2 regions of the Bacillus paramobilis genome follow, and region 2 is predicted to be linked to the other one. Evidence: a T-box and tRNA genes for the amino acid it is inferred to sense, from the RefSeq annotation. Region 2 holds a T-box; the other holds one or more tRNA genes.
The links. The T-box of region 2 lies ahead of AABL52_RS10750 (tryptophan--tRNA ligase). A T-box ahead of a tRNA ligase gene usually reads a tRNA of that ligase, here a tRNA-Trp.

Region 1 (5,064 bases), 2.5 Mb from region 2:
AGCATGGTGACATGTGGAGCTGACGAATACTAATAGATCGAGGACTTAACCATATAATATGAAGCAATGTTATCTAGTTTTGAAAGAATATAAAAAACTTGTTGACTTTAAAAGTTAAATAAGTTAAAATGATTCTTGTCTTAAATGAATATAGTCTGGTAATGATGGCAGAGAGGCCACACCCGTTCCCATACCGAACACGGAAGTTAAGCTCTCTAGCGCCGATGGTAGTTGGGACCTTGTCCCTGTGAGAGTAGGACGTTGCCAGGCAAAATGGAGGATTAGCTCAGCTGGGAGAGCACCTGCCTTACAAGCAGGGGGTCGGCGGTTCGATCCCGTCATCCTCCACCATATATGTCGGAGGGGTAGCGAAGTGGCTAAACGCGGCGGACTGTAAATCCGCTCCTTCGGGTTCGGCAGTTCGAATCTGCCCCCCTCCACCATTCTTAATTAATGGGCTATAGCCAAGCGGTAAGGCAACGGACTTTGACTCCGTCATGCGCTGGTTCGAATCCAGCTAGCCCAGCCATTAAGAGCCATTAGCTCAGTTGGTAGAGCATCTGACTTTTAATCAGAGGGTCGAAGGTTCGAATCCTTCATGGCTCACCATTTTAACAAAATATGCGGGTGTGGCGGAATTGGCAGACGCACTAGACTTAGGATCTAGCGCCTTTGGCGTGGGGGTTCGACTCCCTTCACCCGCACTTTTAATAAAATAACTCAAACATGTCTTGCGGAAGTAGTTCAGTGGTAGAATACAACCTTGCCAAGGTTGGGGTCGCGGGTTCGAATCCCGTCTTCCGCTCCAATTTTCAATATGACATGCCGGGGTGGCGGAACAGGCAGACGCACAGGACTTAAAATCCTGCGGTGGGTGACCACCGTGCGGGTTCGACCCCCGCCCTCGGCACCATATGCGCCCGTAGCTCAATTGGATAGAGCGTTTGACTACGGATCAAGAGGTTAGGGGTTCGACTCCTCTCGGGCGCGCTTTTATTAACGGGAAGTGGCTCAGCTTGGTAGAGCACCTGGTTTGGGACCAGGGGGTCGCAGGTTCAAATCCTGTCTTCCCGATATTCCCAAAAACATGGGGCCTTAGCTCAGCTGGGAGAGCGCCTGCCTTGCACGCAGGAGGTCAGCGGTTCGATCCCGCTAGGCTCCACTTTATTTATTATATGTCTCGGAGGTATACCCAAGTTCGGCTGAAGGGATCGGTCTTGAAAACCGACAGGCGGTGAGAATCGCGCGGGGGTTCGAATCCCTCTACCTCCTCCATTTTCTTTTTAAATGGTTTAGACATAAATAATAAAATATTTCTTTTTTCCTTCATGGAGGTATACCCAAGTTCGGCTGAAGGGATCGGTCTTGAAAACCGACAGGCGGCGAGAGTCGCGCGGGGGTTCGAATCCCTCTACCTCCTCCATTTTTTAAAAATATTATATTGTCGCGGGGTGGAGCAGCACGGTAGCTCGTCGGGCTCATAACCCGAAGGTCGCAGGTTCAAATCCTGTCCCCGCAACCAAATGGTCCCGTGGTGTAGTGGTTAACATGCCTGCCTGTCACGCAGGAGATCGCCGGTTCGACCCCGGTCGGGACCGCCATTTATGTTGGCTCGGTAGCTCAGTCGGTAGAGCAGAGGACTGAAAATCCTCGTGTCGGCGGTTCGATTCCGTCCCGAGCCACCATTTTTTTATGCCGACTTAGCTCAATTGGTAGAGCAACTGACTTGTAATCAGTAGGTTGGGGGTTCAAGTCCTCTAGTCGGCATCCTTTAGGGGCATAGTTTAAAGGTAGAACTGAGGTCTCCAAAACCTCCAGTGTGGGTTCGATTCCTACTGCCCCTGTAAGTATATGGGCCTATAGCTCAGCTGGTTAGAGCGCACGCCTGATAAGCGTGAGGTCGATGGTTCGAGTCCATTTAGGCCCACCATATATTATTCCGCAGTAGCTCAGTGGTAGAGCTATCGGCTGTTAACCGATCGGTCGTAGGTTCGAGTCCTACCTGCGGAGCCATGGCCCGTTGGTCAAGTGGTTAAGACACCGCCCTTTCACGGCGGTAACACGGGTTCGAATCCCGTACGGGTCATAAAAAAAAGAGTCAGCATATTGCTGACTCTTTTTTATTTTGTAGAATCCTCTGTTATCAACTGATTTTCCTGAAATAAATAAAGGGATTTAGGAAAAGCTATGGTATGTATAAAAAGGAGGAGACAAAAATGACACGAGTGAGAGACGTTATGAGTACTCATGTTGTACATTGTACACCGCTAGACAATGTATATGAGGCTGCTGTAAAGATGAAAGAAGAATCGATTGGATTGATTCCAGTTGTTGAAAATGAGCAAGTTGTTGGGCTTGTTACGGACCGAGATTTAGTTATTCGTGGGATTGCTGAGAAACATCCTGGATCTAATAAAATTACAAATGTAATGACAACAAACATTGTTTCAGTTTCTCCAGATGATTCTATTGAAAAAGCTACAGAGTTAATGGCACAGTATCAAATTAGACGATTACCAGTAGTTGAGGGTGGTCAACTTGTTGGGATGCTAGCACTAGGTGATTTAGCTATAAGAGAATCGGCAGATGATCAAGCTGGATTTGCTTTAAGTGAAATTTCGGAGCATACGGAATGAAGAGAGACTTTTATTAGTGGGATAAGTTACGTATCAAAATCAGATGCATTATTCTAGTATATGGATTAAACTAATATGTTAGCATGATGTATCTGAGACATTATATAATATAAGTATACAGTTAGTAATTTCGACAGTTTTTTTAAATTTGTCATTCCTAATTTTAAATAAGAGAAAAAATGATATACTGATAGATATAAGTATTATGAAAGATTTCGAATATAACAATATTCATCGTTAATGATGTAATAATGGATTAATATTTCCTATGTAGACAAAAGGGAAGGGGAATTATATGAGGGCTGTACAGCGCGATCCAAATTGGAATTTGGTTACAGATACATATATAGAACCAGATAATTTCGCTGAATTATTATCTTTGCTTGTACCTTGTCATCCAAAAGGTGAAGGGAAAGAACGAACTATATTAGTGTGGAAAGAAAAAGAATTTTATAAAGAAGAAAATTTAGCGGCATTTATCGTATATGGAATGAATAAAGTAAAGAATTTACCGCAGTTTCATAAAGATGAAATTCCAACTCTAGTACGTATTCTTCGCTTATGCCAAGAGATTGGTTGGTATGAAGAAGCAAATACTTTTATGATAACTCAAGGACTAGCTGAGTTTGTTCACACTTCATTGGAATATGAAACGTGGGATCTTTTGACGCAGGCGGTTGCTTTAAACTATTTAATTATTAAATATCGTATTGGTGAATTGACTGATGGGGATGTAGAAATTTGGGATAGAGTTAAATTTAATGAGAAATGTATTACGGATTGTAAGCATCTATTATCTCATAAAGAAGTATTGGAATTTACATTCTTTTATATGTGTAAGAGAGCTAAATTACTATCAAAAGAGCAATTAAATAGTGATATGATGAGTCTAGCGATGTATTGTAATACGTTTGTGTATGACTTATACACACATGACTTATTACGAAAATATCGTAAGTGTACAGACTTCCTATCATATTATGGACCTAGTCAAGCGGTGTTAGCTTGTCAAAGAGCTGTACTTTCTCAAATTTCAGATCGATTAGATCCATTGAAAACTACTCATGTAGATGATTATTTATATGTAATGAAAGAAATGATGGAGCATATGACGATAGGAATAATGGATCGATATGATCATTTTATCGGGAAGTTATTATCATATGTGCCATTTTTCGAAATGATTCAAGTTCCACAACATGCATATTATTGTGAAGAATTACTGTATATTTGTAAGGGCATTGAATATAAAGAAGAAATATTACGCAATTATATATTTATACAATTACATGATTGTTTACCATCATTCTTTAAACTATTTCTTAAAAATAAGCGTTATGCAACGATTCATGACATTCTGTTCTATTGGTGTGATGATGAACAAAGAATGAGCTTAGAGAAAAAATATAATCTTAGCTTTATTTATGAAAAATATGCTTGCGGATAAAGAGCATTTTCTATATAAAAAATTTATATAAATTAAAAAGGATCTCAAATTTATTTGAGATCCTTTTTTTATTAGTAAAACAAGGAGAACGCAATTAAAATGAGCAATAACATTCCATAAAGGAGAAATTGTGCAGTATTACTTCCTTGTATACCAAAAAAAGTATTTGTTTTTTTATATAAATTTAATATATATTTTAGCGGATTATCTTTGAAAGATCGGTACACAGTGTCTCCTCTTTCTAAGCTTCTTGTTCGTGTTTCTTGTTTTTAGGAACATGAATGTACCTGGCTATGAATAATAAAACAGCCATAAAGAATACAGGATATACGGTAGATAAATAAAAACCATTACTAATAATATTTGTTATTAGGGCACTTAATAGAAAGATGGCATTATAAATATGGGCAATTTTTTGTTTTAGTTGTACTTGAAAAGATTCCATCATAATTTCTAAAGCAACAAAAGCAATGATAATAGATAAAAATACAGTGTTTGTATTATAAATGATTAAACAACAGATTAAGCCTAAAAAGGCTAAGTATTCAATTAAGAGAGGTATATTGATATTACGTGGCATACAATTTACCTAACTAAATATGGCAGTGGGTTTACTGCATTTGTTTTTTCAAAATTCCATTCTCCATTGTGTAACTCAAAATGAAGATGTTGCCCGTATGAATGACCTGTGTTTCCCATATGACCTACTAATTGTCCAGCTTGTACTTGATCACCAGCTTGCACAGTGCGATCTTTCATGTGTGCATAGACTGTTGTATATAATTTCCCGTTTATTTGATGGGCGACGAACACAACATTGCCATAGCTAGCTGAATAATATGATTTCACTACTTTACCTGCAGCCGCTGCCTGGATAGAGACATTACCTTGAGCTGCAATATCTATACCATAATGCATTTGTTCCCAGCGTATATCAAAGGTTGAGCTAATTCTTCCTTGAGTAGGAAATTTGAAAACAGC
Region 2 (5,064 bases):
GATATAGATCATGATGAAAAGCCCTGAATAAGGGCTTTTCATCATTCGAAGAGGTGGTTTCGTTGGAGAAATTAAATATTAGAAAAAGAGATAAGTTGAAAAAGTTTTTTAGAGAGCAAAATTATTTAGCGGTGTTACTCGGCTTTGCGTTATTGTTTATTAACATATTACTGCTAACGAAGATTTCTTTTGTGTTTACTCCGTTTATCGTCTTTTTAAAAACAATTTTCTTCCCAGTACTATTAGCGGGTGTGCTATTTTATATTTTGCATCCATTCGTTTCGCTTTTAGAAAAGAAAGGTGTTTCAAGAATCGTATCAATCGCTTCTATATATATAATAGTGCTAGGATTATTTGTGTTTTTAGTTGTAACAGTAATCCCGATTATTAAAGATCAAATTGATGCATTAATAGATAACTTACCGTATTTCGGTCATGAAATTGAGCGAGCGGCACGTAGATTCGGGGAAAGTAATTTACTAGGGAAAATTCAGGAGAATTTAAATATTGATGTAGCGAGTATGGTAAAAGACTACACAGTTGATTTTACGAAGTCGTTATCATCAGTAACTGGAAATGTAACTGGATTTTTAAGTACTGTTACAGAGGTCGTTTTAACGTTTGTAATGGTTCCATTTATATTGTTCTATCTTTTAAAAGATGGTGAGCAATTACCGAATCATTTCTTAAAGTTTATTTCAGAACAAAGACAACCAGCAGCGATGAGAATACTAGATGATATGCATTATGCGATTAGCTCGTATATTAGAGGGCAAATTATCGTTAGCTTGTTTATTGGTATTATGTTATTAATCGGCTACCTGATTATTGGTATTAAATATGCGGTACTACTTGCAATTTTAGCGATGATTGTAAATATCGTTCCGTATGTAGGGCCAATCATTGCAATTACACCAGCATTAATTATCGCATTTATTGACTCGCCAGCAATGGTGTTAAAAGTAATTATCGTTATGATGGTCGTACAGTTAGCAGAAGGTAAATTTATTTCTCCGCAAGTTATGGGAAAAAAGCTAGACATTCATCCAATTACTATCATTTTTATTATTTTAACTGCCGGAAATTTATTTGGAATTATGGGGATTATTTTAGCAATTCCAGGATATGCGATATTAAAAGTGTTAGTAACGCATAGTTATAGATTTGTTAAGTTGAATACGTAAAAAAAGAGCTAAAACAGGTAAAACTGTTTTAGCTCTTTCTTATTTATACTCTTGTTGTAGTAAATAAATAAACCTTATGCGTAGGCTTTTAATTCAATAATAGGTAGATTGCTTTCCTTTAGTTTGTAATCAAATATTAAATCGTCTATGCGAAAATTAGCATCTACTTCAAGAGAAATGAAAGTACCTCCGATTTCTATTTGGTTTCCGTTCGCATTTTCAAAAGTGAGCGCACCGTCAAATGTTTCTATGTACTCATCGCAAGTGTATACATATATAGCGATGGATGTGAAATGTATAATTACGCCTAAAGTATCATCGTTAGTTTGAATAACGTTCGCAACTTTATTCATTTTTTTAGTAAACCAACCCATGACTTCACCCCGTTTTTGTATTGTAAAGGAATTCTGTATATATTGATTATATATCGAAAGGGATAAATTGGTAATAACTATTGTTAAAATCTAATAAAAAGAAAATTTAGTTTTTTTGTGAGTGAGAAATGTGATAAACTGTAAAAAATAACGAAAAGCAATGAAAGAGAAGAGTACATATTCGAAACTTTGCAGAGAGCTGATATGTGGTGGAAATCAGTAAGGGATGAATATGGAATGGGCTCTGGAGCTTCTTGCTGAAATGAGTAGGCAAAGACGGCTACTTCACGTTAAGAAGTTGAAGTGAGCTATGATGATAGCTAATGAAGGTGGTACCGCGGGAGTCTCTCGTCCTTTTTTAAGGATGAGGGGCTCTTTTTATTCTGAGAAAGGAGGAGTTAGGTTGAGCGGAAAAATAATGTTAACAGGAATTAAGCCGACAGGTTATCCGCATTTAGGGAATTATATTGGCGCGATTAAACCTGCACTGCAAATGTCAAAGAGTAATGAAGGAAAAGCATTGTATTTTATAGCTGATTATCATGCATTAAATGCTGTACATGATCCAAGTCAGTTTAGTAGTTATACGAAAGAGGTAGCAGCTACTTGGTTATCACTCGGACTTGGAGAAGATGTTATTTTTTACAGACAAACAGAAGTGCCGGAGATTCTAGAATTAGCTTGGATATTAGCTTGCTTAACTCCGAAAGGGCTTATGAACCGTGCCCATGCATATAAGGCGAAGGTGGAGCAAAATAAAGAAGCGGGTTTAGAGGTAGATGCAGGGGTTAATATGGGGTTATATACGTACCCGATTTTAATGGCAGCTGACATATTATTATTTCAAGCTACTCATGTACCAGTCGGGAAAGACCAAATTCAGCATATTGAAATTGCGCGTGATATTGCGACGTATTTTAATCATACATTTGGCATGACGTTTACGCTTCCGGAGTATGTCATACAAGAAGAAGGTGCCATTTTACCTGGTCTTGATGGAAGGAAGATGAGTAAAAGTTATGGAAATGTGATTCCATTATTTGCAGAACAAGAAAAACTACGAAAGTTAATATTTAAAATCAAAACAGACTCTTCACTTCCAAATGAACCGAAAGAACTAGAAACGTTATTTACGATATATAAAGAATTTGCGACAGAAGATGAAATGCAGTCGATGCGTGAAAAGTATGAAACTGGCATTGGATGGGGCGATGTGAAAAAAGAGTTGTTTCGTGTTATAGACCGCGAATTAGCTGAACCCCGTGAGAAATACGCTATGTATATGAATGAGCCGAATTTATTATATGAAGCGTTAGAAAAAGGTGCTGAGCGGGCAAAAGAAATCGCGAAGGTAAATTTAGCGGAAATTAAAAAACGGATTGGATTTGAGAGGGGGCGCTGAGCGTTCCCTTATTTTTTTATAAAAAAATCGAACGAAATTTGAATTTGTTACCAATATAGAGTGAGGAGGGATAGAAATGGTTACAATTCTCGAGTTAAAAGTGTTGTTATTCCAAATAGGAACAGAAATTGTACCACCTAGTAATTTAAAAGAAAAAGTTTTAATTCAAGTTAATCTGATGGAGGAAATAACATTTAATCATGTTGAGGTGAATAAAGATGAGTGAAACTGTGTTAGCAGTTCAAGGTTTAAGTAAGACGTATGAGAGTGTAGATACAAATGTTAGAGCTTTACAAAATGTATCTTTGGAGCTGAATAAAGGAGAACTCCTTGCCGTAATGGGGACGAGTGGGTCTGGGAAGAGTACATTACTAAACATACTTGGTGCTTTAGACAAGCCTGATGAGGGAGTTGTATATGTAAATGGTGAAGTGCCTAAAAATATGTTTGTTGAACCATATGCCACGGAGTACAGGCGGGATAACATAGGATTTATCTTTCAGTCATTCCACTTATTAAAGGATTTATCTGTAGAAGAAAATATTGCATTACCCCTCATATTATCAGCTGATTCAGAAGAGGAGATACGAGAAAAAACAAATAAAATATTAGATGTTCTTGGCTTAATAAATTGGAGAAATCACCGACCAGTTCAGCTTTCTGGGGGACAACAACAACGTGTTGCAATTGGTAGGGCGTTAATAACATCTCCTCCAATTGTTCTTGCAGATGAACCTACTGGAAATTTGGATTTCAATACATCTAATGATATTTTACGAGTACTAGTCGATATGAAACAAAGATTTAATCAAAGTATGATTCTTGTTACTCATGATCCCCATATCGCTACGTATGCAGATCGGGTTCTCTTCTTTCATAATGGAGAAGTTGTTGATAATTATACGTGTTCTCATGGAGTAAATGATATGAATATTATTTTAGATAAATTTAAAAAATTAATGGAGACATCAAAATGATAAAATCAGTACGAGGATTAGGTTTACGCTTTTTTAAGAAGAATAAATTTCCTGCTATTTCCTCTATAGTTAGTGTTATGTTGGCCGTTTCTCTAATTGTTACGATGATTGTGTTTTCGAGTCATGCGAAACAGTCTGTTATAAATGAAGTGAAAAATGTATATGGAGATATGGATTTATCTGTTGGATATAACCCTGATCAAAATAAATTGATGGATAAATCTTTACTACAAAATATTAAGAAACAAGAAAATATTGAATACATGTCAAAAGTATTAGTAAATCATTTACAAGTGAATAAATTGAATGTAGCTATTTATACAGTAGGTGTTCAAAATGATTCGTTATCTAAAAGTCGATATCACTTCTCTGAAAATTTATCAAATGAGGAAGTAACATTAAATGATGGATTAGCAGAAACTTTACAAGTAAAAGTTGGGGAAAAGATTGAAATAGAAAATAAATCCTATGTAGTAAAAGAAGTGTTACCTGATATAGAAGCTGGAGGTTCAGCTCCAGATATACTCATTTTATCGGAAGATGCGGTGAAACAGCACGTATATGAAAAAACGGGTAAACACAATGAGGCTACTTATGTGTTAATAAAAGCAAAAGAGAATGCGGATGTACTAGCATTGTCTAGTCAAATTCATAAAATAGACGAAGAATTAAGAATCGATATTGCAGAGGAAGACGAGTTTTTTAAAAGTAATTTAGCATCATTACATATTTTTATAATCGTTTTATCTGCAGTAATACTTATTATTACTGCGTTATTATTAATGTCTAACTTTGAAGTATTTTTATATAAATATAAAAGTCAATTTGCTATTATGCGATCAATGGGAGCAACAACGAAACAAATGTTTAAAGTTATATTTATTCAATGTAGTGTAATTAATTTTTTTGGTGGAATATTCGGTTTGTTACTAGCTGTAATAAGTGACCGTTTTTTACAAAGTTGGCTAGAACAGTTATTTGCTTTTCAAATGAATTCAATGGGTTTCGACTATGAAGTAGCAATTGTAACGATGATTTGTAGTATCTTTTTTATTGAACTGTTTATGTTATATCCTTCGTACAGAAGTTCGAAAATATTGCCAGTAAAGCTTATGCGCGAAAATGAA

Region 1: it encodes a tRNA-Trp, which carries the amino acid that the T-box ahead of AABL52_RS10750 (tryptophan--tRNA ligase) is inferred to sense. The anticodon was not compared.

What each region holds. Positions count from the first base shown of each region.
Region 1 covers NZ_CP151108.1:4,543,489-4,548,552, reverse strand. The annotation lists rRNA gene AABL52_RS23445 (23S ribosomal RNA) at 1-53, shown strand, start outside; rRNA gene rrf (5S ribosomal RNA) at 155-270, shown strand; tRNA gene AABL52_RS23435 (tRNA-Val) at 276-351, shown strand; tRNA gene AABL52_RS23430 (tRNA-Tyr) at 360-443, shown strand; tRNA gene AABL52_RS23425 (tRNA-Gln) at 455-529, shown strand; tRNA gene AABL52_RS23420 (tRNA-Lys) at 534-609, shown strand; tRNA gene AABL52_RS23415 (tRNA-Leu) at 624-704, shown strand; tRNA gene AABL52_RS23410 (tRNA-Gly) at 734-808, shown strand; tRNA gene AABL52_RS23405 (tRNA-Leu) at 825-913, shown strand; tRNA gene AABL52_RS23400 (tRNA-Arg) at 917-990, shown strand; tRNA gene AABL52_RS23395 (tRNA-Pro) at 1,001-1,074, shown strand; tRNA gene AABL52_RS23390 (tRNA-Ala) at 1,090-1,162, shown strand; tRNA gene AABL52_RS23385 (tRNA-Ser) at 1,183-1,275, shown strand; tRNA gene AABL52_RS23380 (tRNA-Ser) at 1,331-1,423, shown strand; tRNA gene AABL52_RS23375 (tRNA-Met) at 1,446-1,522, shown strand; tRNA gene AABL52_RS23370 (tRNA-Asp) at 1,526-1,601, shown strand; tRNA gene AABL52_RS23365 (tRNA-Phe) at 1,610-1,685, shown strand; tRNA gene AABL52_RS23360 (tRNA-Thr) at 1,695-1,767, shown strand; tRNA gene AABL52_RS23355 (tRNA-Trp) at 1,774-1,844, shown strand; tRNA gene AABL52_RS23350 (tRNA-Ile) at 1,854-1,930, shown strand; tRNA gene AABL52_RS23345 (tRNA-Asn) at 1,939-2,013, shown strand; tRNA gene AABL52_RS23340 (tRNA-Glu) at 2,015-2,086, shown strand; gene AABL52_RS23335 (CBS domain-containing protein) at 2,217-2,636, shown strand; gene AABL52_RS23330 (DUF3965 domain-containing protein) at 2,932-4,083, shown strand; gene AABL52_RS23325 (hypothetical protein) at 4,325-4,663, opposite strand; gene AABL52_RS23320 (SH3 domain-containing protein) at 4,669-5,064, opposite strand, start outside.
Region 2 covers NZ_CP151108.1:2,080,362-2,085,425, forward strand. The annotation lists gene AABL52_RS10740 (AI-2E family transporter) at 63-1,184, shown strand; gene AABL52_RS10745 (hypothetical protein) at 1,259-1,558, opposite strand; T-box leader at 1,710-1,917, shown strand; gene AABL52_RS10750 (tryptophan--tRNA ligase) at 1,923-2,960, shown strand; gene AABL52_RS10755 (hypothetical protein) at 3,037-3,186, shown strand; gene AABL52_RS10760 (ABC transporter ATP-binding protein) at 3,179-3,937, shown strand; gene AABL52_RS10765 (FtsX-like permease family protein) at 3,934-5,064, shown strand, end outside.